Algoriphagus machipongonensis: one gene and its partner. The protein of the gene in region 1 interacts with the protein of each later gene in a pairwise test. Links are inferred from orthologs where the notes say so. Each region holds a gene or a part of one and is shown on either strand. Other genes may lie near its edges. The genes, in order: gyrB and gyrA.

Evidence for each region.
Region 2: the proteins of gyrB (region 1) and gyrA interact in binary tests that used the Escherichia coli proteins (3 or more experiments, as listed by UniProt). The link is inferred for Algoriphagus machipongonensis from one-to-one orthologs.

Annotation. Positions count from the first base shown.
Region 1 is NZ_CM001023.1:2,309,436-2,325,433, forward strand. What follows is about bases 3,978-6,974. They hold gyrB (DNA topoisomerase (ATP-hydrolyzing) subunit B), read left to right. Parts: upstream 3,978-4,495; coding sequence 4,496-6,454; downstream 6,455-6,974. Other genes in these bases: ALPR1_RS09725 (CoA-binding protein), read left to right, coding at 3,978-4,334; ppk1 (polyphosphate kinase 1), read left to right, coding at 6,570-6,974. Also shown: ALPR1_RS09700 (patatin-like phospholipase family protein), read left to right, coding at 1-39; ALPR1_RS09705 (1-acyl-sn-glycerol-3-phosphate acyltransferase), read left to right, coding at 44-604; ALPR1_RS09710 (aspartate aminotransferase family protein), read right to left, coding at 646-1,827; ALPR1_RS09715 (1-acyl-sn-glycerol-3-phosphate acyltransferase), read left to right, coding at 2,193-3,008; ALPR1_RS09720 (GNAT family N-acetyltransferase), read left to right, coding at 3,005-3,973; more of ALPR1_RS09725, read left to right, coding at 3,951-3,977; more of ppk1, read left to right, coding at 6,975-8,693; ALPR1_RS09740 (Ppx/GppA phosphatase family protein), read right to left, coding at 8,709-9,605; ALPR1_RS09745 (hypothetical protein), read right to left, coding at 9,615-9,824; ALPR1_RS09750 (SLC13 family permease), read right to left, coding at 9,880-11,661; ALPR1_RS09755 (DUF202 domain-containing protein), read right to left, coding at 11,665-11,940; ALPR1_RS09760 (DUF3078 domain-containing protein), read left to right, coding at 11,989-12,882; sucC (ADP-forming succinate--CoA ligase subunit beta), read right to left, coding at 13,296-14,510; ALPR1_RS09775 (ABC transporter ATP-binding protein), read left to right, coding at 14,663-15,319; ALPR1_RS09780 (peroxiredoxin), read right to left, coding at 15,316-15,765; ALPR1_RS09785 (DMT family transporter), read left to right, coding at 15,911-15,998. UniProt on the Escherichia coli protein: DNA gyrase negatively supercoils closed circular double-stranded DNA in an ATP-dependent manner to maintain chromosomes in an underwound state.
Region 2 is NZ_CM001023.1:2,947,344-2,963,497, reverse strand. What follows is about bases 7,609-10,761. They hold gyrA (DNA gyrase subunit A), read left to right. Parts: upstream 7,609-7,982; coding sequence 7,983-10,541; downstream 10,542-10,761. Other genes in these bases: ALPR1_RS12320 (tetratricopeptide repeat protein), read left to right, coding at 10,572-10,761; ALPR1_RS12330 (hypothetical protein), read left to right, coding at 7,609-7,887. In the rest of the region: ALPR1_RS12365 (putative oxidoreductase C-terminal domain-containing protein), read left to right, coding at 1-1,206; ALPR1_RS12360 (aldo/keto reductase), read left to right, coding at 1,415-2,362; trpF (phosphoribosylanthranilate isomerase), read right to left, coding at 2,403-3,023; ALPR1_RS12350 (hypothetical protein), read left to right, coding at 3,154-3,822; ALPR1_RS12345 (S8 family serine peptidase), read left to right, coding at 3,809-5,464; rpe (ribulose-phosphate 3-epimerase), read left to right, coding at 5,493-6,152; ALPR1_RS12335 (hypothetical protein), read left to right, coding at 6,266-6,775; more of ALPR1_RS12330, read left to right, coding at 6,865-7,608; more of ALPR1_RS12320, read left to right, coding at 10,762-11,780; ALPR1_RS12315 (acyloxyacyl hydrolase), read left to right, coding at 11,976-13,109; ALPR1_RS12310 (PIG-L family deacetylase), read left to right, coding at 13,187-15,649; ALPR1_RS12305 (sodium:solute symporter), read left to right, coding at 15,753-16,154. UniProt on the Escherichia coli protein: A type II topoisomerase that negatively supercoils closed circular double-stranded (ds) DNA in an ATP-dependent manner to maintain chromosomes in an underwound state.

The DNA of each region.
Region 1 (15,998 bases):
GCAATTTTGGAGCTCGCAACAAAGGAAAAGAAAAAGTAAAGTTATGATGAAGTTGTTGTCCCGTTTCGTTTTTTGGATTTCAGGTTGGTCTTTAAATGCCAATTGGCCTGATGGATTAAAAAAAGCAGTTTTGATTGCAGTTCCTCATACATCCAATTGGGATATACTATATGCAAGAGCCGCTTTTTTTCTTATGGATATTCCTGTCAGGTTTACCATCAAGAAAGAAGTGATGGTTGGACCTCTAGGTTGGTTGCTTTCCGGCTTGGGAGCAATTTCTATTGATAGAAAAAGAATTCCTGGAGGAAGAAAGCAAACCTATACTGAAGCGATGGTATCGATGCTGAAGGAAAGAGATGAATTGGTGATTATGGTGACTCCTGAGGGAACAAGGTCACAAGTGAAAAGATGGAAATCAGGGTTTTATCATATTGCACTTGGAGCAGATGTCCCTATTGTGGTGGGATATTTAGATTATAAAAAGAAGGAAGCGGGAATAGGTCCATGTCTTTATCCCGATGGAAATATGAATGAACAAATTGAAGAGCTGAAAGCCTTCGGAAGGACTGTAACAGGAAAGCATCCTGAAAAAGGAATACTATAAACAAAAGCCCTGAAATTCAATTTCAGGGCTTTTTTATGTGGCTAAGCTTCATTTATTGCTTTTAAAATGATTTCGCAAGCCTCCTCAATTTCTTTCGCGGAAATGGTTAATGGGGGTGCAATTCGCATGGAATCGTCGCAGAAAAGAAACCAATCTGTGATGACTCCTAATTCAATCGCTCTGTCGATAATTGGTTTCACCACCTCAAAAGATTCGAATTCCACAGCCATCAACAAACCTTTATTTCGAATGGATTTTATTTTTGGATGAATTAGTAAAGACTTGAACTGATCTGCCTTTTGCTCTACTTGGCTGATTAAATTCTCATTCTTTAAAATTTCAATAGTAGCCAATGCTGCTGCTGAAGAAACGGGATGCCCACCAAAGGTGGTAATATGACCTAGTAGTGGGTTGTTCTTGAAAACAGACATCATTTCCTGACTTGAGATAAATGCTCCTATAGGCATTCCTCCGCCCATTCCCTTGGCACAAACAATGATATCTGGGGTAATCCCGTAATGTTCAAATGCCCAGAACTTACCTGTTCGTCCAAATCCAGCCTGGATTTCGTCCAAGATCAACAAAGTGCCAGTCTCATCACATTTTTTTCTGAGTGCCTGAAAGTATTCCTTTGTGCTTGTCCGGATGCCAGCTTCTCCCTGAACTGTTTCAAGTATGACAGCAGCAGTATCTTCATTGATTTGATCCATCTCTTTTGGGGCACCAAACTGAATATTGAATACACCAGGTAATAAGGGCCTGTAGGCACGCTTGAAGATTTCATTCCCGCCTACACTAAGTGCCCCATGAGAACTCCCGTGGTAGGCATTGACGCAAGAGATGATATTTCTTTTGCCTGTGTATCGTTTGGCTAATTTCAAGGCTCCTTCCACTGCCTCTGAACCACTATTTACCAAATAAACATTGTCAAGATTTGCTGGAAGCGTATCACATAAAGCCTTGGCAAGTTGGGATTGTGGTGACTGAACATATTCACCATAGACCATTAGGTGTAGATATTTGTCCAATTGCTCCTGAATGGCTTGGAGTACTTTAGGGTGCCTGTGGCCCACATTGCTAACTCCAATTCCTGAAATAAGGTCCATGTATTTTTCACCTTTAGGCCCAAAAAGGTATACACCTTCAGCTTTTTCCACTTCGATCATCAGGGGGAAATCCGTAGTTTGTGCTAAATGTTGAAGGAATAATTGCCTATTGTTCATGTTGAAATGTGTTCAAAAGATTCGAATTGTTTCACAAAGTTTTGAATTTTTTACTCATTGCCCTGTGAATGAATTTCTCATTACAAAAGTATAGAATTATTAAAGAATGAAGTCTGGAGAAATATTTCCATGCTAATTCATCTGGATAATGATTACCTAATAATTGTGGGGACAAAAAAGGCGATATTGGATTATTATTGTCAAGAAAAAAAGAATTAACTGAATTGGTAATCAGGGGGCTAGTATGAAAGTTGAATTCCTATCCCCAACTATTTCAGTTTTTTCTTATTTTTAATCATATTTTTCCAAAAAATAAAGTTGATTTTAATCAATTTTCACCCTACAAAACGCATTAAAAGCAATCCATGCCCGATAAGATTATCGATGTCAAAAAGGTTATAAAAAGCAAAAATCCCAAACTTTTGAAATGGATGCCGGGCTTTGCATTATCCTATATTCGTAAGGTGATCCACGAGGATTGGTTAAATGATGTGATGGGGAGAATCCATCATCTTTACGGGCTTGATTTTGTATATGCCGTAATCAGGGAATTGGAGATTGATGTAGAATTGGTGGGTGGAGAGAAAATCCCGAAAGAAGGAGGAGTAATCATCGCAGCCAATCATCCGCTTGGAGGAATTGATGGAATTGCATTGATGTATGCAGTCGGGAAAATAAGACCAGATATTCGATTTCTGGTAAATGATTTATTGATGTCTTTCGAAAATTTCCAGCCCATGTTTGTTCCAGTGAATAAATTGGGAAAAAATTCTCAAAAGAGTCTGGATAACATCGATAAGGTATATGCCGGGGATTCTGTAGTGATGGTATTCCCTGCTGGATTGGTTTCTAGAAAGTTTCCAGAAGGAATAAGAGACTTAATGTGGAAGAAAAGTTTTATAACAAAGGCCAAAAAGTATCAAAAAAATATAATTCCTTGCTTCATTGATGGGAAGAATTCGAAGTTTTTTTACAATTTGGCTAATTGGAGGAAGAAGTTAGGGGTACAAGTTAATATTGAGATGTTTTATCTTGCGGATGAAATGTATCATCAGCAGGGTAAAAAAGTAAAAGTCCATCTTGGTGAGGTCATTCCTTTTCAAAGTCTTGATTCAAGTAAATCAGATGCGAAATGGGCTTTTCATGTGAAAGAATTGGTGTACAAATTAGGACAATCATGAGTAAAGAAGAAGAAATTATTCCTGCAGTTGATAAGGCTTTGATCAAAGCAGAACTTACAGCTGATCGATTTCTTCGATATGCAAATAATGGAGATAATCTGGTCTATTTAGTCAACTATCATAATTCGCCGAATGTGGTACGTGAGATTGGAAGACTCCGAGAAATAACTTTTAGAGCAGCTGGGGGAGGTACAGGGCAAGCATTGGATCTTGATGAAAATGATACCTGCGAAAATTGTTATGAACAATTGATTACCTGGAGTCCAGAGAATGAAGAGATTGTGGCGGGCTACCGTTTGATAAAGTGTAAAAATGCTGTTTTACAGGATGGGAAATTGAATTTATCTACCACTCATCTTTTTAATTTTTCTGATCAATTTATTCAAGAGTTCATTCCAAGTACCATTGAATTAGGTAGATCTTTTGTGCAACCCAAGTATCAACCAAGCATAGATAATAGAAAGGGAATATTTAGCCTGGATAATCTTTGGGATGGTTTGGGTGCTGTGGTATTATTAAACCCCGATATCAAGTACTTATTTGGAAAGGTTACCATGTATCCCCACTATAACCGGGAAGCAAGAGACCTGTTGTTGATGTTTATGAATCATTATTTCCCAGATAAGGCAGGTTTAGTAACTCCAAAAGCTGACTTAAAGCTAGGGTATGAATCAGATCTGCCGAATAAAGGGAATCCTTTTTTAGAATTGTCCTATAAGGAAGGATATAAGCTGTTGAATACACGTATTCGTGCCTACGGAGAGAATATTCCACCATTGATCAATACGTACATGAATCTTTCACCCACGATGATGACTTTCGGTACAGCGTTAAACGATGAGTTTGGTGAGGTAGAAGAGACAGGAATATTGATAACCTTGAAAGATATTTACGAAACCAAAAAACACAGGCATATGGATACCTTTGAAAGAGATCGTGAATATGGAAGTAGAGAAATCAAATAAACGTACTCTTATTGCGGGAGCAAGTCCGGACCCTTCTAGGTATGCCTTTACGGCAGCTACGTTTTTGAATCGGTTGAATATACCATTTGTTCCAATTAGTATAAAAAAAGGAGAGGTGCTGGGAGAAACGATTCTACCCTTAAAGGAAAAACCACCTATTGAAGGAATTCATACTATTACGCTCTATTTAAACGCTACCCATCAGCAAGAGTGGGAGGATTATTTTTTGTCTTTGAAACCTAAAAGGATAATTTTTAATCCTGGCGCAGAAAACCCCAGCTTGTATCATAAAGCAGAACAAGAAGGAGTGGTATGTTTAAATGCCTGTACTTTGGTGATGCTAAGTACTGGACAGTACTGATAATCAGAGAGTAAAGCCTTTGTTTTTCGAGTGGCTATTTTACTCTTTTTGGCTTGGTAAAATGCTAGTTAAAGTCACTTTTTTTATCTATCTTGCGTATTCTTAAAATGAACACAAAATCACCATTCTAAGGCCCATTTTGAGGGTTTTCTCCAGAAAATATGAGTGAAGAAAAAGCGAAAAAACCTGCAGGTTACGGAGCAGGAAACATCCAGGTATTGGAAGGTTTGGAAGCAGTCCGTAAAAGGCCTGCCATGTACATCGGGGATGTTGGAGTTAAAGGACTTCATCACCTGATTTGGGAAGTTGTAGATAACTCAGTCGATGAAGCGTTAGCAGGACATTGCGATACAATCCATGTAACTGTCAATGTAGATAATTCGATTACTGTTGAAGATAACGGTAGAGGTATTCCAACGGACTGGCATGAGAAAGAGCAAAAATCTGCTTTAGAAGTAGTTTTGACTGTATTGCACGCCGGAGGTAAGTTTGATAAAGATACTTACAAAGTTTCCGGAGGTCTACATGGAGTAGGGGTTTCCTGTGTGAATGCCTTGTCCACGGATCTTAAAGCAACAGTCTTTAGAGATGGCGTCATAACTGAGCAGGAATTTAAAATCGGGGTTCCACAATATCCGGCCAAGGAAGTTGGCAAGACGGATAAAAGGGGAACGATGATTCATTTCAAGCCAGATGATAGCATTTTTACCCATACCGAATATAAGTACGAGACGATTGCAAATCGTTTGAGAGAAATGGCTTTCCTAAATGCAGGAGTCAGAATTTTTCTAAAGGATTTACGTGAGATTGAGGAAGATGGGAATGCTCGCACAGATGAATTTTATTCTGAAGGTGGGCTAGTTGAATTTGTTCAATATCTGGACAATACAAGAGAAAAAATCATTGAAGAGCCTATTTACATTGAAGGTGAGTTTAATTCTGTGCCTGTACAGGTGGCCATGAATTATAATACTTCCTATTCTGAAAATGTGGTTTCTTATGTGAATACGATTAACACCTATGAAGGCGGTACACATGTAACGGGCTTCAGAAGAGCATTGACTAGAACCTTGAAGTCTTATGCCGATAAGTCTGGCATGTTGGACAAGCTGAAATTGGAGGTTTCCGGAGATGACTTCCGTGAAGGTCTGACGGCAGTAATTTCAGTGAAGGTTGCTGAACCGCAGTTTGAGGGTCAGACAAAAACCAAACTTGGTAACTCTGAAGTGGTAGGTGCAGTAGATTCTGCAGTTTCTGAAACTTTACAGTCCTGGCTGGAAGAGCATCCAAAAGAAGCTAAAATCATCGTAGGTAAGGTGGTTCTCGCTGCCCAAGCAAGACATGCTGCTAGAAAAGCACGTGAGATGGTTCAAAGAAAGAACGTTCTCGGTGGCGGTGGCTTGCCAGGAAAATTAGCGGATTGTGCTAATTCAGATCCAACCGTTTGTGAATTATATCTAGTCGAAGGGGACTCAGCTGGTGGTTCTGCTAAGCAAGGTAGAGATAGAGACTTTCAAGCAATTTTGCCTTTAAAAGGTAAAATCCTGAATGTCGAGAAAGCTCACGAACATAAAATTTACGATAACGACGAAATCAAGAACATCCTTACTGCACTTGGAGTTAAATTCGGGACAGTAAATGATGATAAAGAATTAGACCTTTCTAATCTAAGATACCATAAGATCATCATCATGACGGATGCTGATATTGATGGTTCGCACATTCGAACCCTGATCTTGACACTGTTCTTTAGATATATGAGAACATTGATCGAGAAAGGCTTTATCTACATCGCTTTGCCACCACTTTATTTACTGAAAAGAGGTAAGGACGAACGATATTGCTGGACAGAGGAAGAGAGAAAACTCTTGACCAAGGAAATGGCAAAAGATGGTAAAGAAGATAGTGTGGGAATTCAGAGATACAAAGGTTTGGGTGAGATGAACCCAGAGCAGCTTTGGACTACAACCATGGATCCTAACGTAAGAACGATTAAGCAAGTGACGATTGATTCAGCTGCAGAAGCAGATCATTTGTTTAGCATGCTCATGGGAGATGAAGTGGCACCAAGGCGAGAGTTCATCGAGAAAAACGCCAAATATGCTAAAATTGATACTTAAGGCTAATTTGAATATTAAAAAGGGGCCTTGTGCCCCTTTTTTCATTCATTAACAATTTGATAACGTCAGGATTGACAAAGAGATAATAAATTGCCAACCCAAATATTAAGTTTTTATGAAACTGGCAGTAAAAGATAAATACGAATCCATTATCCAGAAAAGTGATTTGGTCAGCCGAGATTTAAGCTGGTTGAAATTTAATGATCGTGTATTAGATCAATCTAAAAAAGAGGAAAGGACAATTTTTGATAAATTGAAGTTTCTGGCCATCACTGCTTCGAATTTAGATGAGTTTTTTATGATTCGAGTAGGCTCACTCTATAATTACCTTGATTACGACAAAGAGCGAGTTGATTATTCAGGATTAAGAGAAGAACCTTTTAAGACTAAGTTGATGAATGATTGTCAGGTCTTTCATAAAGATCAACACAATCATTTTACCGATGTGATATTGCCAGGGTTGGACCAAGAGGGAGTAAGCTTGGTGAATATTTCTAAACTATCGGATTCTGAAAAGGGTAAAGTAAAAGACTACTTCGAAAAAGCGATATACCCCATGTTGACCCCGATGGTCTATGATGGATATAGAACTTTCCCGATCCTAATGAATAAGCTCTTGGTCTTCGGTGTGGTTACGACCAGCCCAGGAGAAAGAAAGGATATGAAGAAGCTGAGCTTTGTTCAGATCCCATCTAATATCCCAAGGTTTTTCGAGATCGAAAGAGAGAATTCTCTACTACTCATTCCAATAGAAGAGGTTATTCGAGAGCATATTATTTCCCTTTTCAGAAATGTAGAAATAGAAGGGATCAGCCTTTTTAGAATTACCAGAAACGGGGATTTTACTTTGGAAGAATCAGAAGATATGGATGCAAACTTCTTGGAAGAAGTGAAGCGGAAATTGATGGAGCGTAAAACTGGAAGGGTTGTAAGAATTGAAATTGAGGAAGGGTATAGCAAATGGATGCTAAACTCTTTATTGGAGCGATGGAATCTGAAAATGGATTCTGTTTTTCTGACTAAAAGAGCCAGCATGATCGATTTTACCGGTATGTGGCAGATTGTGGGTAACAAAAGATTTAGAGATCGTTTACCTGCTGTTCCAGCACCCGTCAATCCACTTTCATATCCTGAAGAGGGTAGAGCAGATATTTTTGATACGCTTAAGAGTAAGGATATTCTGCTGCACCATCCTTATAATAACATTGATTCTATTCTTGATCTTATCAATAAAGCCGCTGAAGATCCAGATGTAATGGCTATCAAAATGACTATTTATCGTTTGGCGAAGGATAGTCAGATTACCAAAGCCTTATTGAAAGCTGCAGAGAATGGTAAGCACGTGTCAGTACTTTTTGAAGTAAAGGCAAGGTTTGATGAGGAAAACAATATTCGCGAAGCGAAGCGACTTCAAAAAGCAGGTTGTTTTGTGATTTATGGTATTACTCATTTAAAAACGCATACGAAGCTCTTGCTGATTGTTAAGAAAAACTCAAGTGAGATCACACGCTACGTACATTTAGGTTCTGGAAATTATAATGAAGATACGGCAAGACTGTATACTGACATTGGACTCTTAACAACTAATGAAACATTGGCCAATGATGTCTCCGAGTTCTTCAACGTAATCACAGGGCATTCCATGCCTAGTCAATACACCAATTTGATTACTGCTCCTAGAGATATGAGGAACCAGTTGATCGATTACATAGAACAAGAAGCCGAAAATGCTAGAAATGGACTTCCAAGCGGAATCTTCATCAAAGTTAATTCCTTAGAAGACTCTGAATCCATTTATGCCTTGTATAGAGCCTCTCAGTCAGGTGTAACCATCAAAGTAATCGTAAGAGGTATTTGTTGTTTAAGACCGCAAAGAGTGGGGTTGAGCGATAAAATTGAAGTGATTTCAATAGTAGGTGATTTCTTAGAGCATTCCAGAATCTATCATTTCCATAACAATGGGAACACGAGGACCTATGCTGGAAGTGCTGATATGATGGTTCGTAGTTTTGATAAGAGATTAGAATCCTTGTTTAAAGTAGAATCTCCATTGCTTGAGAAGCAATTGATGAATATCCTTGCTTATAATCTAAGGGACAATGTCAATGCCTATACCATGCAAGAAGACGGTACTTATATAGCAAAAAAACCAATTGGAGATGAGGAGGAGTTTAATGTGCACCGAGAATTTTTCAATTTGGATCCGGATAAAGTAAGCCAAGTTCAGCTGGTAAATTAATATCAAAAGCCTCTTTTAAAGAGGCTTTTTTTGATTCTTGGCAAACAATTTTCTAATCATCCCATCTGCTAATCCAAGGTTTGGAACCAACATTTCTTTAGAATTTGCTAATTCCATAACCCTCCTATAGATTTTTCCAGCGGGGATGATGACATCCGCTCGATCTTCATTCAGGTTTAATTTATTGACTCGCTCTTCGAAGGTCATGGATTCAAGAAGTTGCAAGGTTTCCTGAATTTCGGAGAAACTTAGTTTTTGGTCTTTTGAATTTCTTGGAGAAGCTTTTTGGGCCAATTCATTTATTTTACTGATGTTACCACCGGTACCAATCGAGCATAAATTTGAGGTAGTTAATAACTCTTGCTTAAGAAACTGTTCTAATGCATCCCATTCAGCGCTTAGGTTTTTGTTCTCTAATACTCGGATGGAACCGATCTGAAAAGATCGGGATGCTGTTTTTTGATTTTGCTGATAAAGATTGATTTCAGTGCTTCCACCACCAACATCAATATGGATGTATGCTTGATTGTCTAAAATACTAATCAAGGATTCATTGACTAACGTAGCTTCTTCTTCTCCTGAGATGATTTGGATCGTCAATCCAATTTCTTTTTCTATTGCATCTGCTATCATTCTTCCATTTGTGCTTTCTCGCATCGCAGAAGTAGCGCAGACCATATGATCTTCCACCTCATAAAGGTCGATTAAGAGCTTAAAAGCTCTCATGAGTTTCAGAAATTTTTCTGCTTTGTCTTTACTGATATTTCCAGTTTGAAATACATCTAAGCCTAACTTCATTGGAAACCGAATGTATTCCAATCTTTTAAAGCGATGCTGACCTTCAAAATAAGTCACATTAGTGATCTGCATTCTGATTGCATTGGAACCGATATCTATGGCAGCAAACTTCAAATTGTATGTTTATTTCTTTTTTGAAATGACCACTAAAATAACTCCCGCTGCCAATACTGCTCCGCCAGCATAGGAAGGCCAGTTTACCTCATGTTTTTTATTCGCATTGATCTGAATAGGTCCGGCATCGACCACATTTTCTTTGGTAGTAAAACTTAGATTGTTGCTGAATAACATAAAGATGCCAGCGAGAATAAGGACAAAGCCAAATATTTTCATTGCGTGTTTTTTAACTTAAGTCTTCAAGAATATTGCCAATTGCCAGAATAAAGAATTAGAATGGAAATAAAATGGGAATGCCAATAGTTCCTATGATCCAAAATAGGATGTTTAGAGGTGTGCCGACTAATAAATAATCTTTAAAATTATAATTCCCGGGAGAATAGATCATCGTGTTGGTTTGATATCCCATAGGGGTCATGAAGCTTAAGCTAGCTGCAAAGGTTACCGCCATCAATAAGGGTCTGGAGTCAACACCTAAGCTATTGGCTATACTGATCGCAATAGGAGCCAGGAGAGCGGCTGTCGCATTGTTTGACATGACATTAGTCAATAAAAATGTCAGTCCAAAAATACCTCCTAAAACAATCCGTGGACCATATTCTCCTAATCCATTCACGATTGACTCCCCGAGCAATGCAGATCCCCCAGTTTTCTCTAAAGCAGCTCCCATAGATAAAATTCCTACCAACATTAATATCACTTTCCAGTCAATTGCTTTGTAGGCCTGCTCTGTTGTGATTACTCGAGTAATGACCATGGCAACAGCACCTGCCATCGCACTTACTACGATTGGTAAGATGTTCAAAATTGCTAAGGCCAAAACAGCCGTCATAATGATCAGGGTAAGAATCGTTTTCGTTTTATTGAGATTCCTAGTTCTAGATTCTGAGACTAAAAGCAGTCCTTCAGTTTCATAGATAGACTGAATACTTTCTTCAGTTGCTCTAAGAAGGAGTATATCTCCAGGAGCTAATCGGGTTCTGGTAAGAAGCGTATCAAGCATTCCTTTTCTATGTCTGATTCCGATGATCAAAACCTGATTAAAAAGCTCTTTAAAGTTTAATTCCTTGATGCTTTTCTTGATCAAAAATGAACTAGGGGTAATTACTGCTTCATATAGGCGCTCTTCTTCTCCAGTTACAAGTTCTTCTTCCCATACCAACTCTGCTTTTAATTTGATTCCTGGATATGCTTTTAGTTTTTCTAGCGTCTCTTTATCTGAGCTAAATCGGATGAGATCACCTTTCAGGATTGCTGTATTTGGGTAAACTCTGATTTTTTGTCCATCTTCTCTTATGATTTGTAAAGGTTGAATGGGGAGTTTGTTAAATAATTTCTGCTTTGAAACTTGTTCTTGCAACTGAGTGAAATCTTCGGTGATTATTAATTCTGATAGATAATTCCCTAGTTCCATAGAATCTCCAAACAGCTCCTTACTTTTTCTACTGGGTAATAAAAACCTTCCTACAAAAGCCATGTAAAGGATGCCGAATAATAGAAAGACAAGACCCATAATACTCATCTCAAAAATCCCAAATGCAGGTAAGCCAGCATTCTCTGCAATTCCACTAACAAGTATATTGGTACTTGTGCCAAGTAATGTGCATACTCCACCCATCAATGCACCAAATGAAAGAGGCATCAAAAGTTTGGAAGGAGGGATTTGGTTGTTTTTTGAAAGTTGAATCACCGCAGGCATCAAAAGGGCCACTACAGCAGTATCACTGATAAAAGCTGACAACACCCCGGCGGAAACCATTAAGGTAAGCATGAGTCTAAGCTCACTCTTTTTTGCTTGTTTACTTAACCGGTAGCTAAAGGAATCCAGAACTCCAGTACTGAAAATTGCTGCTGATAAAACAAACATCGAGGCGACGGTCAAAGTTGCTGAATTGGAGAAACCAGCTAAACCTTCTTTGATATCCAAAATGCCAGTAATTAAAAATAAGATCATTACTCCGATGGAAACAGTATCAATGGATAGCTTTTCAGTTAAGAAAAGAACCATTGCCAAACCTATGATGGAGAGCGTTAAGGCGATATCAAAATCCATAAATTACATATTGAGATAATTTCCTTTTTTGAGTCTAGATTTTATTCGGAAGAAATTGATAAAACCCAAAATGAAAATTGAAAAACTCAATCCGAGTGCCAGATAACCTAATTCACGGACATGGTCAAGTTTTTCGACTTCAAATAATGCGATACCACTGACCAAAAAATATAAAGAAGTCCTTATAAAGGCCAGTAAGGTCCTCTGATTTGCTAAAGTAGTACGTTGTCTGGCTAAAAAATCTCTAATTAACAGTTCACTTTCCATGTCATTTTCCATATTTGTATTTCAATGTTTTAAATTTAATAAGTTATAAACTGATATATTATGAAGAGAATCTCTACACTTTTCCTTTTTGTATTTCTAACAGGGCATTTATTTGCTCAATCAGAACCTGAAACCACCCCTGTAGATACCAGCTATTGGCTCAAGGAAATTAGTGGTGGGTTAAATTTAAATCAAGCGTCTTTTTCCGGCAACTGGCAAGGCGGTGGTGTCAATTCAATTGCTGTGGGAACTTACCTTTATGGAAGAGCTAATTATGCTAAAGATAAGTGGTCTTGGGATAATACGATGGACTTAACGTACGGGGTAGTTAAAAATAAAGATGAAGAAGGAAGAAAGTCAAACGACAGGATTTATTTGGATTCTAAAGTGGGTTACGAAATTAATGATAAGTGGGATTATTTCTTTGCTGTAAACTTCTTGTCGCAATTTGCTCCGGGTTATGAGTTTGAAGATGATGACAAAACCCTAATTTCAAAATTTTTCAATCCAGCCTATTTAACTACCTCACTGGGAGTGGAGTATAAGCCAAATGATGAATTTAGTCTGAGAATGGCACCTTTTGCTCCTAGATGGACATTTGTGACTGATACCACTTTACATAATAATGTCCCTACTAATTACGGGGTTGAAATCGGGAAGAAAGTTCGAACTGAATGGCTAGCCTTTAGCTTATTGGCAGATTGGAACAAGAAGTTAAGTGAGAATCTTACTCTAAAAATGAGATATCAGATGTATGCCAATTATGAGACATTAGCTTTTGATACGATTGATCATCGGTTAGACTTGGGTTTAGAAGCTAAAGTGTCGAATTTAATTAATGTGAGTTTAACCAGTATGAGCATCTACGATTTGGATCAGGACGATAAAATCCAATTTAGCCAAGGGCTTGCTTTAGGCATCTCATTTAAGCGCGGAAATTTCCCCGAAGAATAAAATAAGGAGAATAATTAAATACAAATTTATATTTGGAATTTTGATTTAATTATAATTGTATTATTTTTGAATTCATTGTGGTAGTTAAATAATAGTTGGTTTAGTTTTCAAATAAAGGGCAGGAGATTTTCTCCTGCTTTTTTATTGCCCTAAGGCCTATTTTGGCCATTTTTTTAAATCTCCAGTTAAATCCCCGAATAATCCAATTTTCTATTCTTTAACCGTTAGATATACTAAGAGTTGAAGCTATATTTTGGGTACTTCATCAATTCTATTTTAGTATAAACGAAAAAAGCCCAGACTTTCGTCTGAGCTTTATGTACACGCGGAAGGATTCGAACCCTCAACCCTCGGAGCCGAAATCCGATATTCTATCCAGTTGAACTACGCGTGCCTGAAAATTTCAGTTTTTTTTATCCTTGAAGAACCGCCTGAACTTTGTCAGCAGCTTCTTTCAACGTGATCGCAGAAGCAACTTTCAATCCTGATTCATCAATGATTTTTGCACCTTCAACTGCATTAGTTCCTTGTAGTCTTACGATAATAGGAACACGGATATCACCAATAGATTTGTAAGCTTCAACCACACCATTTGCAATACGGTCACATCTTACGATACCACCAAATACATTGATAAGGATCGCTTTAACATTAGGGTCCTGAAGAATAATTCGGAATCCAGCCTCTACGGTAGTAGCGTTTGCGCCTCCTCCTACATCTAGGAAGTTAGCAGGCTCGCCACCAGAAAGCTTGATCATATCCATGGTTGCCATTGCAAGGCCGGCACCATTTACCATACAACCTACGTTTCCGTCAAGTTTTACGTAATTCAATCCTGATTTTCCTGCTTCTACTTCCAAAGGATCTTCCTCAGACAAATCTCTAAGATCTGCAAGGTCCTTATGTCTGTAAAGTGCGTTGTCATCCAAATTTACTTTGGCATCAACTGCAAGAATTTTATCGTCAGAAGTTTTTAATACTGGGTTGATCTCAAATTGAGAAGAGTCAGTTCCTTCGTATGCTTTGTAAAGAGCGGCAATAAACTTCACCATTTCTTTAAATGCAGTACCGGTCAAACCTAGTTTGAAAGCAACTTTTCTAATTTGGAAACCTTGAAGTCCGACTTTAGGGTCGATCCACTCCTTAATGATTTTTTCTGGAGAGTTTTCTGCCACATCCTCAATGTCCATTCCACCTTCAGTAGAAGCCATGATTACATTACATCCTTGTGCTCGGTCAAGCAAAATAGATAAATAGTATTCCTTTGGCTCAGAGTCACCTGGATAATAGACGTCCTCTGCTACTAAGATTTTATTGACAACTTTGCCTTCCGGTCCAGTCTGATGCGTCACCAAAGTCCCGCCCAGAATTGCTTTAGCTTTGTCAGCTACATCTTCTAGTTTTTTTGCAAGAACCACACCATTGGATCCAGTTTGTTGGATTTTACCTTTACCTCGGCCTCCGGCATGAATTTGAGCTTTGATCACGTACCAGGAAGTTCCGGTTTCAGCGTTGAGTTTAACAGCTGCTTCATGAGCTGCTTCTGGATTGTCGGCTACAATACCGTTCTGAATGCGAACTCCATATCCTTTTAATACTTCTTTAGCCTGATATTCGTGAATATTCATCCTATGAAAATTTTTGCTCGAAGTTAAGCTCAAAGTGTCGATAAATCAAACGTTGAATTGTCCTTTCTTACCGAAATTTCCTGTTTATTGCCTATTCAATTGTTCAATAGGATTAGATTTATTCTAATTTTATACCTCTTAAAAAACTTACCATGCTGAAAGCCAGTGGCATCCATAAGCACTACGGAAATTTACATGTTTTAAAAGGAGTGGATCTTGAAATTTCTTCTTCGGAGATAGTTTCTATCGTTGGTTCCTCCGGCGCAGGAAAAAGTACCTTACTCCATATTTTGGGAACCCTGGATAAACCCGAAATGGGGAACCTTGAAATGAATGGAAAAGACCTACTGAAATTGACCGGAGAAGAATTGGCTAGTTTTAGAAACGAACAGATTGGTTTGATTTTTCAATTTCACAACCTTCTTCCTGAGTTTACTGCTTTGGAGAATATTAAGATTCCTGGTTTGATCAAAGGAACTTCTGAAAACAAATTGATGAAAAGAGCAGGGGAATTAGCCGAAATCCTAGGGATTAGTCATCGATTGGATCATAAGCCGGCTACTGTTTCTGGAGGGGAGCAACAAAGAATCGCTGTCGCAAGAGCTTTGATAAATGATCCCTTGGTAGTTTTCGCTGACGAACCCAGTGGTAACCTGGATACAGAAAATGCCCAATCCCTTCATTCCTTGTTTTTTACTTTAAGAGAAGAGTTAAAGCAGGCATTTGTCATTGTAACCCATAACAATGAACTCGCTGAAATGGCTGATAGGAAAGTGACTATGAAAGATGGTTTGATCCTTGAAGATTAAGCATTTAAGCTTCGTAGCATTTTATTGATATGCTTTTTGGCTTCAAACATATCAGAGAAGGATTCGATGATCATATGGTTTTCGTCTAATAAATAGGTGATCCTTTTGGGCATTTTGATCAAGGGAATTAAAGCATCATATGCCTTACATACTTTTCCTGAAGGATCCGAAAGTAGGTCGAATGGAAGTCTATGAGCCTTTTTAAACCTTTCATGAGTAGGTATATCATCTTTGCTGATTCCTAAAATGGGGATGTTAAGATCTCGAAATGCCTCAAATTGGTCCCTAAACTCACAAGCTTCTTTTGTACATCCAGGTGTGAAGTCCTTAGGATAAAAATAGAGGACCAAGGCTTGATCTTTAAAATCCTTCGATAAGTTGACTTTTTTGTCACCTGTTGATGCAAGGGTGAAATTTGGTGCTTGAGTTCCTTTTTTTAATCCCATAATGTTGGGTAAACTGTCTAGGGAAAATAAAAGTTTTAGAAATTTCATAAACTCTCAAACTTCCATGAACTATCTGGGTACTTTTGACATTTGATTCAGAATACCACCAAATAAGTTTCCAGTGAAAATATCTAGTGTCCAGTCTATGCTGTTAGCTGGTGTATTTTTTGCCTTGATGAATGTATCGGTTAAATACATTCCTCATATTCCCGCAATAGAAATTATTCTGTTCA
Region 2 (16,154 bases), 640 kb from region 1 along the record:
ATTCATAAAAGTATGTATCCAGAGGTGGATTCCACGATACATGTTTATGCACCGGAAGGAGAAGAGTTAAGGGATTATTTAAAAAGAATCGCTGGTTATAATGAGCGTGCTGAGGATCCTACCGCATGGAATATTGAAATCTATACTGGAGATGATTTTCTTCAGGAAATGATTCGTCAAAAAGCCGGAAATGTCATGGTTGTGGCAGGAAAAAATGATCGAAAGATTGATTACATACTAGCTGCTTTAGAAAATGACATAAATGTATACGCTGATAAACCTTTGGTGATCAATCCTGAAGGATTCCAGAAGTTAAAAAAAGCTTTTGCTATCGCTGAACAAAAGGACCTGCTCTTTTATGATATCATGACGGAGCGATTTGAGATTTCTACCATTTTGCAAAGAGAACTTTCAATGATTCCAGAGGTTTTTGGGACTATTGAAAAGGGTACTTTAGAAAATCCAGCGATCACAAAAGAGTCGGTGCATCATTTTTTTAAATATGTCTCAGGAGCTCCTTTGATTAGACCTGAGTGGTTTTTTGACACAGAAATAGAAGGTTCAGGTTTGGTAGATGTTACTACACATTTGGTGGATCTGGTTCAATGGGAAGTATTTCCTGAAAAGGCTTTGGACACTGCTGACGTTGAGATGCTAGAGGCAGAATTACTTCCTACTTCTTTAAACTATGAGCAGTATGAGTTGGTGACGCGGAAAAAGCCACCATTTGAAAATGGAGAGACTTTGGATGTAATGGCCAATGGAGAAATGAACTATACTCTAAAAGGGGTTCATGCTAAAGTCTCTGTAAAATGGGCTTATCAAGCTCCAGAAGGGACTGCAGATACACATTATAGCATCATGCGTGGCAGCAAAGCTAATTTGATTATTAGACAAGGGGCCAACGAGAGTTACAAGCCTGTGCTTTATGTAAAATTATTAGAGGATCAAGCGGAAGCTTTAGAAAAGGCTGTGCTGACAGACCTCCAAGGAAAATATCCTGGGATTGGATTAACTAAACTTGAAACAGGGGAGTATAAAATTGAAGTTCCTTCCTCTTATTCTGTTGGTCATGAAGCACATTTTGCGCAAGTCACAGAGAATTATCTCAAATACTTTAAAGCTGGAGAATTGCCAGACTGGGAGGTTCCTAATATGATTGTCAAATATTATACGACCACTCAAGCATTTGCAGCAGCTCAATAATTTTTAAAGCCTTACGAAACAGTGAGGCTTTTTTTATGTTGTAAAAGAGCCTTATTGCTAATATTAGGGTTTCTAAACACTTAAGCTTTGTAGGAAAGAACAGGGAAGTTGATAGACGATAACTTCTGTTTTCTTATCGTATAAAGAAGTATTAGGTGTTTATTCTTTAATTTTAATCTAGAACCAGAAGTAGAAAACTTCAAAACATATGAAAAATTTAACTTTTGCAAATGGGGATAAACTCCCAATTATTGGATTAGGAACCTGGAAGAGCAAACCAGGCGAGGTGAAACAAGCGGTTTATTGGGCGATAGAATCTGGCTATAGACATATTGACTGTGCTGCCATTTATCAAAATGAAAATGAAGTCGGCGAAGGTATTGCTGAAGCTATTAAAGCTGGATTGGTAAAAAGAGAAGAGCTATTTGTGACTTCGAAACTTTGGAACAATTCTCATAAATACGAGGATGTGAAGCCTGCGTTGAAAACTTCTCTTGCTGACTTGGGGCTCGATTATGTCGATTTGTATTTAATCCATTGGCCGATTTCTTTTAAGAGAGGGGTAGGCTTTCCAGAAACTAGGGATGATTTTTACACCTATTTAGATGTTCCCTTATCCCAGACTTGGGAAGCCATGCAAGCGGTGAAAAAGGAAGGTCTTGCCAAGCACATTGGAGTTTCAAATTTCAATCAGGAAAAATTACGGGAGATAATCAGCTTAGGAGGACAAATTCCCGAAATGAATCAGGTGGAAATGCATCCGTATTTGGCTCAAAAGGAATTAGTACGGTTTTGTAGGGAGAAAGGAATATTAATGACTGCTTATTCTCCTCTTGGTTCTCCGGATTCAAGAAATGAAAGCCACAAGAATGATCCTGTATTGTTAAAAGACCCGGTAATAGAATTAATAGCTAAAAAACATGGAGCTAGTATGGGGCAAATTTTAATAGCTTGGTCTACTGCCCGAGACATAGCAGTCATCCCGAAATCAGTGAATCAAGGCAGAATCAAAGAAAACCTAGCTGCCTCAAAAATAAAATTAGATCAAAATGATTTGATGGAGCTAGATGATATTGGAGTAGATTTCCGTTTTATCAATGGTAAATTCTTCACTGGTCCTCAAAGCCCTTATAAACTTTCAGACTTATTTGAATAAAAAATAGCTAGTCTCAGATTCATGAGACTAGCTTTTTTTTTTAATCTTCTATCTCTAATACTTCCAGAATATCGGCTAACTCATCAAAGTCTTTGAGTCCTGGTTTTATCTCTTCTCCTCCTTCTAAAACGATTCCTTTCAGATGAAGGGTGTCGGTGTATTCCTCTACGTTCTCAGCAGTCAAACCTGCTCCTAAAATGACTTCACAGGTTTGAGATAATTTGCTGATTACTTCAATATCACTTTCAGTTAATGGATCATCATTAGAAGTGATGTGAAAAACAATTCCCTCTTCTTTAAGTTTTGTGGCAACATCAATTTCCATGTGCCTGACCTCAGCAAGGTCTTTTTTATAAATTACCTGGTATCCAGCATCCCTCAGGGCTACCAAATCATCGATTCTCGTATGTTCTACCCAAGTGATTTCAGGGTAATCTTTTAAAATTTCAAGTGCATTTTCTAAAGAGGCATTTTCAAATTCACCTACAAATTCTAAACCTGAAACCCATCCTGTGATTTCTTTGAATTGGTCAGGATTTATGAATTTTTCAGAATTTTCTTCTAAAGCAAAACCTATTAAATTGACGTACATCCCTGCACAATACCTAGCATCACTAAGGTTGGTGATGCCACTAATTTTTACAAAAGTTTTTAAGGCCATTTTTTCAAATTTAGTAGCTCAAAGGTAATCAGGATGATTGGCCTAGGAAAAGGAAATTGAAATAATATGAAGTCTGTTTGAAAAGGTTTAAAAGGAAATTAAATGTATTTTTAAGTCCTCAAGAAGATTTATGAATAGACTTTTACCCTTATTCTTTATATTAATCATTTCCTGCTTTTGGGCATGTGAAAGGGAGTTGGATGAAACACCATTTGAGTTGGGGTTGGAATATCAGCCTTTGAGTATCGGAGAGTTTTGGATTTATTCGGTGGATGAAACTCAATATTTGGGTGAGAACGATTCGGAAGAGGATAGTTATTTTTACAAGGATCTAATACGTTCCACCTATTTAGATGAGGGAAATGAATTAGTTTATATTGTAGAAAGGAGTAAATCTTATGATCAGGAGAACTGGTCGATCGAAAAAGATTATACCCTGAAAGTTAGAAACAACACCTTGATTAGAACAATTAACAATCAACCTGTAGTTGTTTTAGTTTTTCCACCAAAATCAGGAACCCTTTGGGATGGAAATAGTTACAGAGAGAGTGATGAAGATGATTTTGAAATAATAGAACTGGATAATGCAGCAGGATCTCTACGAGTCCTTCAATCTATGGAAGATGACTTGGTGACTTATCGAGATAATCGATATGAAGTTTTCCAAAAAGGGGTGGGACTAGTAGAAGAATTTAAGGAAGTACTAACTTATTGTTCTAGAAACGATTGCTTAGGTGATCAGTTGATCGATTCTGGGAGCAAAGTTCATTTGATATTAACCGAACATGGGATTTTATAAATTTTTATTAGTTGCAGCTTTTTGGTTAGGGGTATGTAGTTTATCCTTTGCACAAGATCGCTATGCTGTATTTTTCAAGTATAAGCCACAAGACACTTTCAGTCTTAGTGAGCCCGGCAATTTCTTGTCATCCAAGGCTTTAATTAGAAGGTCTAGGGAAGGAGTACCAATAGATTCTTTGGATTTACCGGTGGCACAAAAATACATCGATGAATTAGGAGAGAAAGCTCATTATTTACTGTATCCAAGTAAATGGTTGAATGCTTTGGTATTAGTTACAGATGAAGTTGGCGCTAATGAAATTGAGGCATTGCCTTTTGTTGAAAGAGTGGAAATGGTGGCGTTAGATTATTTGCCTAGCCCAAATGCCAGGATTGGAAGACGCTTGTTTGCTTCAGCTTCTTTGAAAATTTGCCTGCCTCTTAATCATAGGAAACTAGGCACCAATGAAAATCCTTATGATTTTCAAAATAGCTTGTTAGGGATTCCGGACATGCACGAAGCCGGTTTTACAGGAAAAGGAATTACGGTAGCAGTTTTTGATGCTGGTTTCCCTGGGACCGATGAAGCATCAGCTTTATCACATTTATTTGCAAACAATCAGATTATCAAAGCAAATAATTTTGTGAGGCCATGGTCTGATAACATTTTTACTGCCAATCAACATGGAACTAATGTCCTTTCCTTAATCGCCGCAAACGAAGAAGGAATATTGAAATCCGGCGCACCAGATGCTGATTATTATTTGGCGATCACTGAGGAAGATGCTACAGAATATAAAATCGAAGAATACAATTGGGTGAGAGCTGCCGAAGTAGCCGACAGTCTTGGTGTGGATATTATTAATAGCTCGGTAGGCTATTGGGATTTTGATGATCCTACGATGAATTATTCTTTAGAGGATTTGGATGGTAAAACAACAGTCATTGCTCAGGGAGCTAATATTGCAGCCCAGCGAGGAATCTTGATCATCAATAGTGTCGGCAATTACGGGCCAAAAGAATCGACATTGATTAGCCCGGCAGATTCGGAAATGGTAATAGCTGTAGGAGCAGTAGATAAAAACTTGGAAGTTTCCAATTTCTCTTCCCGAGGACCTACAGGAGATGGTAGGTTAAAGCCTGATCTCACGACCTATGGAAATGGAGTTGCATTAATTCGTTCGAATGGAAATCTAGGCTATTCCAACGGAACTTCTTTTTCAGCACCTCAAATTACTGCATTGGCTGCCGGTTTATGGCAAGGAAAACCAGAATGGACACGAGCTCAGCTGGTTGAAAACTTATTTAGAAGTGCTACTCAGTCTGAGGAAAAAGATAATTTATTGGGTTTTGGTATCCCAAATTTCAGAGATGCCTATTATGGTGAGATCTTAGCTGTTACAGGGGAAGAAAATTTTGCTTGGAAACTATATCCAAACCCATTGGCAGAGGATGACTTAACCATTTATTTTGGTCAAGGCCTTAGCGCAGAATTCACTTTGATAGACATGAACGGAAAGACGCTGCAGTCTGCAGTATTATTAAGAAATAGCCCGAAAGATCCATTCAGAACCTCATTGCAGGGAATAAAACCGGGCTTCTATGTCGTACAGATGCGCGATTCTAGAAACATTAAACGAACGAAACTCTTTAGACAATAAGTCAAAACCTAAGTAATTTATTACCCCTATGTCCCTTTTGATTGCCCCTTCAATTTTAGCAGCAGATTTTGCCAATCTTCAAACTGAAGTAGAAATGCTCAATTCCTCATCTGCTGACTATATTCATGTAGATATAATGGATGGAGTTTTTGTGCCTAATATTTCCTTTGGAATTCCTGTAACCCAGGCCATAAAAAAACATGCGGAAAAACCCTTGGATGTTCATTTGATGATTGTGGAACCCGACCGTTACTTGGAAGCATTCCGGGATGCAGGAGCGGATATTATTTCGGTTCATTATGAGGCATGTCCACATCTCCATAGGTCTTTGCAAGCCATCAAAGCATTGGGAGCAAAAGCTGGAGTGGCTATTAATCCTCATACTTCAATTGACCTCTTGAAAGACGTAATACAGGACATTGACTTGGTTTGTATGATGTCAGTAAATCCTGGTTTTGGTGGACAGAAATTTATTGAAAACACCTACGATAAAATAGCGAGACTTAAGGACCTGATTTTATCAAAAGGAGCTTCCACAAAAATCGAAATAGATGGGGGAGTAAATATTCAAAATGCTCCTAAATTAATTGAGGCTGGTGCGGATGTTTTGGTAGCAGGGAGTTTTGTGTTCAATTCGCCTCAACCTATAGAAACTATAAAAGAATTGAAATCTATAAAGACGAGATAGGACTATTGTATACCGTCTATCCTAAAATACTCTAAAAAACCCAAAAACACTTGATTTTATGGGTTTTGGTTTATTTATTTAACATCTTACGAAAACTAAAAGCAAAGAAGATTATGAAAAAATTATTGTTGTTTGGAGCGTTTTTCGCTTGTTTGGGCTTGACAGGATTTGCGCAGGAAGCAGCGGAAGAAGTGACAAATGAAGAGCTTGCCAAATTTGCCAACATGGAAGCGATGACGGAGCAATTTGCTGCTGAGAAGACAGAAGAATTTAAGGCAATGATTTTGGAGAATGAGATTTTCCAAGGTGGCGCTCGCTATAATGAAATTAAAGCTGCGTGGGGAGATGATGCGAAGATGGCTGAAGCTGAAATAACAGATGAAGAGAAAGAAGCTTACCAAGCTGTTCAGGATTTCCAGAATTCACTTCAGGATGTCTTGAAAGAATACAAAACTGAATTAATCATGAATGATTCAATTTTGGGAGTTTCTACTTATAACAAAGTGAATGGAGCTCAGAAAGCTGATCCAGCTATTAAAGAAAAAATTGACTCTTTAGTTACTGAAATTAAAGCTAAAAGTGAAGGAGATAATGATGGAGAAGAAGAAACTGATAGCAAATAAATTTTAAATAAACTTACAGAAAAAGCCTCCTTTGTGGAGGCTTTTTTTTTATTTTGACACGAAGACAAAGTTATATTCGTTAGCAATCTATGGTGATTAAAAAAACAATTCTTTCGTTTCTATTTGTATGTATCACGGTTTTAGCCTCAGCTCAGGATGAAGACATTTTTGGGATCTCTACCAAAGCTAAGAATCCAAAAAGTGAAAGTGCAGTAGGGAATATCTACAGAAATGTATTGGAGATGTTTAGTTTGGAGATTTCTGGAGGTGGAGCCTACCATCAATTCTCCCAAGAATTTTATTCGCCCAATCTGGATTTGTATCCCAATTTTCAGCAGTATCAAAACTTTGATGAGCCCTTAGATATTTCTGAGGAGAACCCTTTGGAAATGAAAAGTAATGAATGGGCATTTCCGCAGCTGGATGCAGGTCTTCGGATAAACTTATTTAACCTTTTGACAATAGGAGGAGGATACGGACAGGAGTGGGGAAAGATGTCAACGATGAGAGGTGGAAACTTTGAATTCCCTTTTGAGGGAGGATCCTATCAGGTAAGTAAATTTTATGGGACTGTGGGCTTGGTATTATTCGATGCTAAAAGGAGACAATCTTTTTTAAGATGGAAGTATAGAAGGTATGCATCATCTAATTATTACATGCAATCAGAATTAACTCAGAGGTCAAGACAGCAATATCCTTGGAGGTTTATACTAGAAGGGGAGTTTGGTCAGTTGAAAATGAAAAATTTTGTTGACGAAAGTGTTGTAGGCAACACCTCAATGTACGAGCCTAAATTAGCTGTGGCTGATAAGCCTTATATGGGGATCGCACTACGTATTGAACGTGATTTTTCTGAATACACTAAAATGTTCATCAAAGGAGGTGCTGAATTTAGGGAGTTTACTTATGCAGCATCGGATTTTTCTGAGGTTCAAGACCTTAAACAAACGCTGTATGGGATGCAAGTTGGGTTTGCTATTCGTTTCCCAGGGACTAAAAGATGTAAGATTGCTGGTTGTGGTGTAGTGATGAAGCACCTGCATAATGGGATCGAATATAGAGGTAGCGGAATCTTTAATTATCAGAACAGAAAAGTAGGTCAATGGTATTAAAGATCTAAAGAATTAAAGGTCTTTATATTCTCTTTTAAAAACCATCGGGTTTTTACTATCTTAGCAGGCTAATAATCGACCCCAGAAAAGCAAATATGGCCGAAGGAGAAAACGAGAATATCATACCCATTAATATTGAAGAGGAAATGCGTGGAGCCTACATCGATTATTCGATGTCGGTTATTGTTTCCAGGGCCCTTCCAGACGTCCGTGACGGGATGAAGCCAGTTCATAGAAGAATCCTGTTTGGGATGCAGGAACTAGGCGTATTACATAATAAACCACATAAAAAATCTGCAAGAATCGTCGGTGAAGTACTAGGTAAGTACCACCCACACGGTGATTCAGCTGTATACGACACCATGGTTCGTATGGCTCAACCTTGGTCTTTGCGTTACCAATTGGTTGATGGTCAAGGTAACTTTGGTTCCATCGATGGGGATAACCCCGCTGCGATGCGTTATACGGAGGCAAGACTGAAGCGTATTGCTGAGGAAATGCTGGTAGATATCAACAAGGACACTGTTGATTATCAATTCAACTTTGATGACTCCCTTAAAGAGCCTGTAGTATTACCTGCCAAAGTTCCTGCACTTTTATTGAATGGTGCTTCTGGGATTGCAGTAGGTATGGCTACAAATATGGCTCCCCACAATCTTGGTGAAGTTATTTCTGGGATTATTGCCTACATAGAAAATAGAGAGATTACTATTCCTGAGTTGATGGAGTATGTGATTGCACCTGATTTCCCAACTGGAGGTATAATCTATGGTTATAATGGTGTTAAAGCAGCCTTCGAAACCGGACGTGGCAGAATAGTCATGAGAGGTAAGGCCAATATTGAAACCAAAGACGGTGGTAATAAGGAGATGATTGTCATCACCGAGATTCCGTATTTGGTCAATAAGGCCAGCATGGTAGAGAAAACTGCCCAGTTGATCAATGAGAAGAAAATTGATGGGATTTCTGCCATTCGTGACGAGTCAGATCGATCTGGAATGAGGATCGTTTATGAACTCAAGAGAGATGCAATTCCTTCAGTAATCTTAAATAACTTATACAAGCATACACAGCTTCAAACTTCATTTTCTGTCAATAACGTAGCACTTGTCAAAGGAAGGCCTTATACGCTTAACCTGAAAGACTTGATTGTTCACTACGTTGATCACAGACATGAAGTAGTTATAAGAAGGACACAATACGAACTTAAGGAAGCAGAGAAAAGAGCCCATATTTTACAAGGTTATTTGATTGCCTTGGATCATTTGGATGAAGTAATTTCCTTGATTAGAAATTCTGCTGACCCAGAAACTGCCAGAAATGGTTTGATAGAAAGATTTGATTTGAGTGAAATTCAGGCAAGAGCGATTCTCGATATGAGATTACAGCGATTGACAGGAATGGAGCGAGAGAAAATCATCCAGGAGTATAAAGAAATCATGGCCTTGATTGAAGAATTGAAAGAGATTCTTGAAAACGAGGATAAGCGTATGGAAATCATTAAGACGGAACTGACTGAGATGAAAGACCGTTATGCTGATGACCGACGAACTGAAATCGAGCATAATGCAGAAGATTTCAGCTATGAGGATATGATTCCTAATGAGGAAGTGATTATTACCGTTTCTCATCAGGGATATGTGAAGCGAACTGCGCTTACAGAGTACAGAACTCAAGGTAGAGGAGGGGTAGGTTCACGTGGTGTTTCTACCAAAGAAGATGACTTTACAGAGTATCTATTTACTGCCTCCACTCATAATTACCTGTTGATCTTTACTGATCAGGGTAAATTATTCTGGCTTAAGGCCTATGCAATCCCAGAGGGAAATAAAACATCTAAAGGAAGACCTATACAAAACCTGATCAATATTCAGTCTGATGATAGAATACGTTCTATTATCCAAGTGAATGATCTCAATGATGCTGATTATATCAATAATCATTTCTTGGTCATGGTGACTAAAAAAGGGGTTATCAAAAAGACCACTTTGGAGCAATACAGTAGACCAAGAACAAATGGTATCATTGCGTTAAATATTCGTGAAGATGATCAATTGGTAAACGTAAAAATGACCAATGGTGATCAGCACATCGTTATTGCAGCCAAGTCAGGTAGAGCAATTCACTTCCCAGAAACTGCCGTTAGACCGATGGGTAGGACAGCTACAGGGGTGAAAGCAATTACTTTGACAGGTCAGGATGACTTTGTAATTGGCATGGTTTGTGCCTCTGAAGATACAGCAACCTTATTGGTGGTTTCAGAAAATGGATACGGAAAACGTTCCTATTTGAATGAATACAGAATTACCAATAGAGGAGGTAAAGGAGTGAAAGCTATGAATGTGACAGATAAAACTGGAGCATTGGTGGCGATCAAAGAAGTAACTGATGCTGATGATTTGATGATTATTAACAAATCGGGTATCATCATTCGGATTTCTATGGATACCCTTAGAATCATGGGTAGAGCCACTCAAGGAGTTCGTCTGATTAAAGTAGGTGATTCTGATCAAATATCATCCGTTGAAAAAATCACCATTGAAGAAGTGGAAGAAATAGAAGATATTGAATCTTCTGAGGCTTCTGATTCACCTGATGCTTCAGATACTGCAAACGAAGCTCCAGAGACACCTGGAGATGAACCAAATGATTAACCAAACAAAAAGTAAAAACGCTATCGAATAATGAAGAAGTTAATTCTATCAATGGCCTTAATCGGTGCAACAACCTTGGCCTTTGGACAAAAAAAAGTAGTCAAATCGGCTTCCAAGAACTATAAAAAGGGGGATTTGGAAGTAGCGTTGTCTGAAATCAACGCAGCGACACAAGATCCAGAAACTAGTGAGGATCCAGAAACTTATTTTATCAAAGCACAAATCGAAACCAAAATGTTTGGTTCTGATTCCACCAATACCGCTCAAAATTTTGAGATCGGTAAATCTGCATATGAAACGTTTATGAAGTCATTTGAGATGGCTGGATCAAACAAAGAAGACGGAATCGGTGAAGATATCTGGGAAGAAGATGTTGTGGGAGTTCCTGATAACTTAAGACCCTACTCTATCAATACCTTAAAGAATACTTCATTTGATAAGGCGATTGAAAGATACAATGAAGATGATCTTGAAATGGCATATCATTTCTTTGATTTAGCAGGTGATATCGCGCCTCAGGATACTACTATTCACTACAATGCTGGTTTCCTTGCAAATGATCTTGGAATGTATGAAGAAGCTAAAAAGCACTTTAATATGCTTTTGGAGGTTGACGATTACAATAAGTTGAATACTTATTACTTCTTGGTACAGATCTTAAGTGGTCAGGATGAAAATCCTGAAGGAGCTTATGACATGGTAATGGCTGCAAGAGAAGATTACCCAGGGGATAAAATCCTAGCAGAGTATGAAATTCAGTTATTACTTCAATTGAATAAGATGGATGAAGCAATGGCTTCTATCCAAAATGCATTAAAAAATGACCCAAATAATGCTTCTATTCTTCTTCGTTCTGGTTACTTGAAAGAGAAGTCAGGAGATATGGAAGGTGCATTAGAAGATTATAAGAAATCAGTTGAAGCAGATCCTGAGTTTTATGATGGTAACTTCTATACTGGAGCTTTAATGCTAGATAGAGCTAGAGAGATTTTAGCTGAGCTAAATGCTCTTCCAGATGATGAGTGGGAAGAAAAATCTGAATCTATGGGTAAAGCAGCTGATGATTATTATGAGCAGGCTATACCTTACTTTACAAAAGCATTGGAAATCCAACCTGATAACACTGACGTAATGGAGGTATTATTCCAGGTGCATACAAGACTTAAAAACGAAGCTAAAGCAGAAGAGTATAACAAAAAACTGATTGAGCTAAAAGGTCCAAATTGGATAGAAGGGTAATTTTAATTTCTCTTTAAAATATAAGGAAAGCCAACCTTCGGGTTGGCTTTTTTTTGTATTGCACTATTCCTACACAGGAATTAAGCAGAAGATAGCCTTTTAAACCAGTTACTTGAATTTAATAGGAATAGCTGTTTCTAGATTTTACTTTCCTTAATATATTTGTAGCTCATTTCTGAGCAAGCCATGCGATTCATGCGACATATTGCCGCCCTAGTTATAGTTTTTTCCTTTTTTATCCTTCCTGGTTTTGGACAAAAAAAGTTTCAAAAATCCTTAGTACTTTCCTATGAAGCAGGTCCATTGATTGGAAATGGAAAGGACTGGGCCAAACAAATTATAGAAAATGAAAGCTATAATGGCTTGGATGTCAGATTTGAATGGAGGAAGGTCTCAAACACTTTTTATAATTATCTCTATAGATACCCGAGCATGGGAGTTGGTTTTAGCACCTTGCTTCATCACTCAGAGGATCTAGGGAGACCAATGGGAGTTTATGGGTTTATAGAAATGCCTTTTACTAGAAAAGGGATTTATCAAAAATTTTACCTCAGTTATTTTGGGCAAATTGGATTGGGATTTAATGTCAAACCCTATGACCCAGAAACCAATCCAATAAATCAGTTTGTTGGAACCAACCTTAACAGCTACATCCATCTGGGGTTTAAAGCAAATTATGAATTAAGCCCAAGAGTAGATTTAGTAGGAACAGTGGGTTTGAAACATTATTCCAATGGTTCCATTAAAAGACCAAATTCAGGGATAAATTATGTTCCCTTTGGTATTGGTGTAAAAACTAAACTAGGTACAATTCATCCACTTCCTAAGGAGCCAGTAGCTTATCCTGATCTTGAAAAAAGAGGTTTTTGGAATATGGCTGTTTATCTGGGAGGGAAAAATTACGATATCGGTGGAAATACATATTTCCGTGGGGGATTAGGCATTAATTATTTATGGGAAGCTTCCTATAAATATAGAGTTGGGATTGGCTTAGACTGGTATTATGGGGCAGGGATTCAGGAGAGATGGCCTGATCAGAATTTAAGCTTTTCTGATGCTAATTCACTTGCTGTGGTTGGTTCATGGGAGTGGAAAATCAATGAACACGTTTATGTTCCTATCGGATTTGGCGTTTATTTGAATAGATCATCCTTTAATGACGAATGGACTTGGTTTTATGAGAGGGTAGGTGTGAGATATAGATTTGATAATAACGTTTTTACAGGAATCCAGATTAAAGCTCATAAAGCAGTAGCTGATATTTTTGAATTTACCTTTGGGTATACTTTTGAGGGAAAAGTGAAAAGAATTCGCACCAATAGGAGGTAAGATCTCCCATTAATCATAAAAAGTTTTTTTTTACAACAAGCATATTTTAGCTTGTATATGATTATTTATCCCCATTTATGACCAAATCAATAGTTTCAAAAATTATTGCCAGTTTTCTGTTTTTTACAATTTGGCACACTGGCTTTAGCCAATCAAAACCCTCCTCTGAAATTTATCATCAACTCCTGCAGCTCAAGGAAACTCGTAGAGTTTTGTATATGGCTGCACATCCGGATGATGAAAATACCAGGTTAATTGCCTACCTGGCAAATGGTGAAAACCTTCAGGTGGCATATTTAAGCTTAACCAGAGGAGATGGAGGACAAAACCTCATTGGGAAAGAGTTGGGTGTAAAGTTAGGTCAAATCAGAACTCAGGAACTTCTACAAGCCAGAAAAACGGATGGTGGTAGACAATATTTCTCTACTGCGATCGATTTTGGGTATACCAAAACTCCCGACGAAACCTTTCAAAACTGGGATAAAACAAAACTTCTTTCTGACGTAGTTTGGGTGATTCGAAATTTTCAGCCGGATATTATTATTACCCGGTTCAATACTATTCCAGGAGGGGGAAATCACGGGCAGCACACGACTTCAGCTATCATGGCTGAAGAAGCACTCAAAGTGGCTGACGACCCAAACGTATTTCCTGAGCAATTGAAATATGTGAAACCATGGAAAGTGAAGCGTGTGTTTTGGAATACATATAACTTCAGAGGAGACTTTGAAAAAGAGAAGGGACAAAAATATTTTGAGTTTAATTCTGGAGAATACAATCCATTAATTGGAGAAAGTTATAGCAAAATAGCAGCGGATAGCCGAACCATGCATAAATCCCAAGGCTTTGGAAGTACTGCCAGACCTGGTGAAGCCATTGAACATATTCAACTGGTTGCAGGCGAACCTGCAGAATCTTCGCCCTTTGATGGGGTACAAAACCGATGGGAAACAATTCCTGGAGGGGAAGAAATTGAAGATGCTATTGACCAGTTGATATCGAATTTTGATTTTGTTAAACCCGAATCAAATGTTCAAGGGCTTTTGGAAATAAAATCAAAATTGGATGGACTAAATTCAGATGAAGTCTGGGTACAGGAGAAACAAGATTTGATTGACAATCTGATTTTAGAATCACTGGGTGTAGAAACTGAGTGGACCTTACAAGAAGAGTTGGGGTATCCAGGACAGGAAATTGCAACTGATGTCATGATTTCAAATCCAACAAATGGTGATTTAGAAGTAGTCTCATTTACAGCATTAGGCAAAAAGGAGGAGTTGAATACAGCCATCCAAAGAAATCAATTACAATTACTGGAAAGAAGTTTTGTGTTGCCTTCTGGTGTACCACTTTCACAGCCATATTGGTTACAAGAATCCATTACAGGCGCTATGTATGAGGTTAAAAATCAATTGGATATCGGAAAGGCATTTGACGATAGACAATTATCAGGAACGCTGGTGTTAAACTACAAAGGACAACAATTGGTCAGGGAACTGCCGTTAACATATAAAGTAAATAGCCGAATAGATGGTGAGGTAAATCAACCATTCACGGTTGTTCCTGAGGTGGATTTAGTCCTGTCCAAAGAAAACGTGTTTTTAGTAGACGGAGCGGATCAGAGTTTGACTGTATCAGTCAATTTTTCAAAGGAAATCATAGCAGGAGAATTAAAGTTTGAAAACCTTGAGCCATCACAATACCGTATTCTTTCAACCGAAGAAAATTCTGCCCAAAACCAGCTAGTATTTGAAGTAGCGTTTAGCTTGGATTCGAATGAAAAAAGAACTGTAGTTGCAAATTATTTGACCAATTCAGGAGATGTTTACGACCAAAGCACCAACCGTATTTTATATTCTCATATTCCGAACTTGACTTATTTCAGTCCTGCTTCTGTGAATTTAATCCAGGCAGATTGGCAAATTTCAGGAGCTAAAGTAGGTTACATTCCTGGAGCTGGAGACGATGTTCCGGGAGTTTTATCTTCGCTTGGATACCAAGTAACAGAAATTTCATCTAACGATTATTCTTTGGATTATTTAAATCAATTCAAAGCCATCATCGTAGGCATTAGAGCATACAATACTAATGAGGTCATGGTGGCCAATAATCAGGTATTAATGGATTACGTAAAGGCAGGAGGGAACTTAGTAGTGCAGTACAATACCACTGCGGGATTGTTGACAGATAATATTGGGCCCTATCCATTTGAATTGAGCAGGGATAGGGTAACAGTAGAAAACTCCCCATTTAAAGCAGATTGGGATCACCCTGCGCTTTCTACTCCGAATCAGCTTGTCGCAGCAGATTTTGATGATTGGGTGCAGGAGCGAGGCTTATACTTTGTGAGTGATATCTCAAAAGAATATTCAACTCCGCTGCAGTTTCAGGACCCTGGTGAGGAGTTTATGAATGGCAATTTAATCTATGCTGAGTATGGAGAGGGCCATTATGTGTATACCGGTCTTTCATTTTTCAGGGAACTTCCAGCAGGAGTTCCTGGTGCAATCAAATTATTCATCAATCTAATTGAACAATAATTTTGGAAGAAAAACCAGTTGTTTGGAAAAAGCTTTATCTAGGGCTAATCGCTAGCCTATTAGTGATCATAGCCTTGTTTTATTGGCTTCAAACCGCCTACGCATGAGTACAATTGATTGGATTGTTCTCTTTGGGACATTAGGAACTATTGCTGGTTATGGGGTTTATAAAACCTATAAGCAAAATAGTTTAGATGGGTATTTGCGTGGTAAGAACTCAATGAATTGGTGGACTATAGGTCTGTCTATCATGGCGACTCAAGCTTCAGCAATTACCTTTTTGAGTACACCGGGCCAGGCTTATGAAGATGGAATGCAATTCCTGCAATTTTATTTTGGTTTGCCTATCGCCATGATCATTATTTCTGTCAGTTTTGTCCCAATTTATTACAAGCTGAAAGTTTATACTGCTTATGAATACCTGGAAAATAGATTTGATTTAAAAACCAGAACCTTAGCAGCTTTACTTTTTATTATTCAACGTGGGCTAGCAGCTGGAATCACT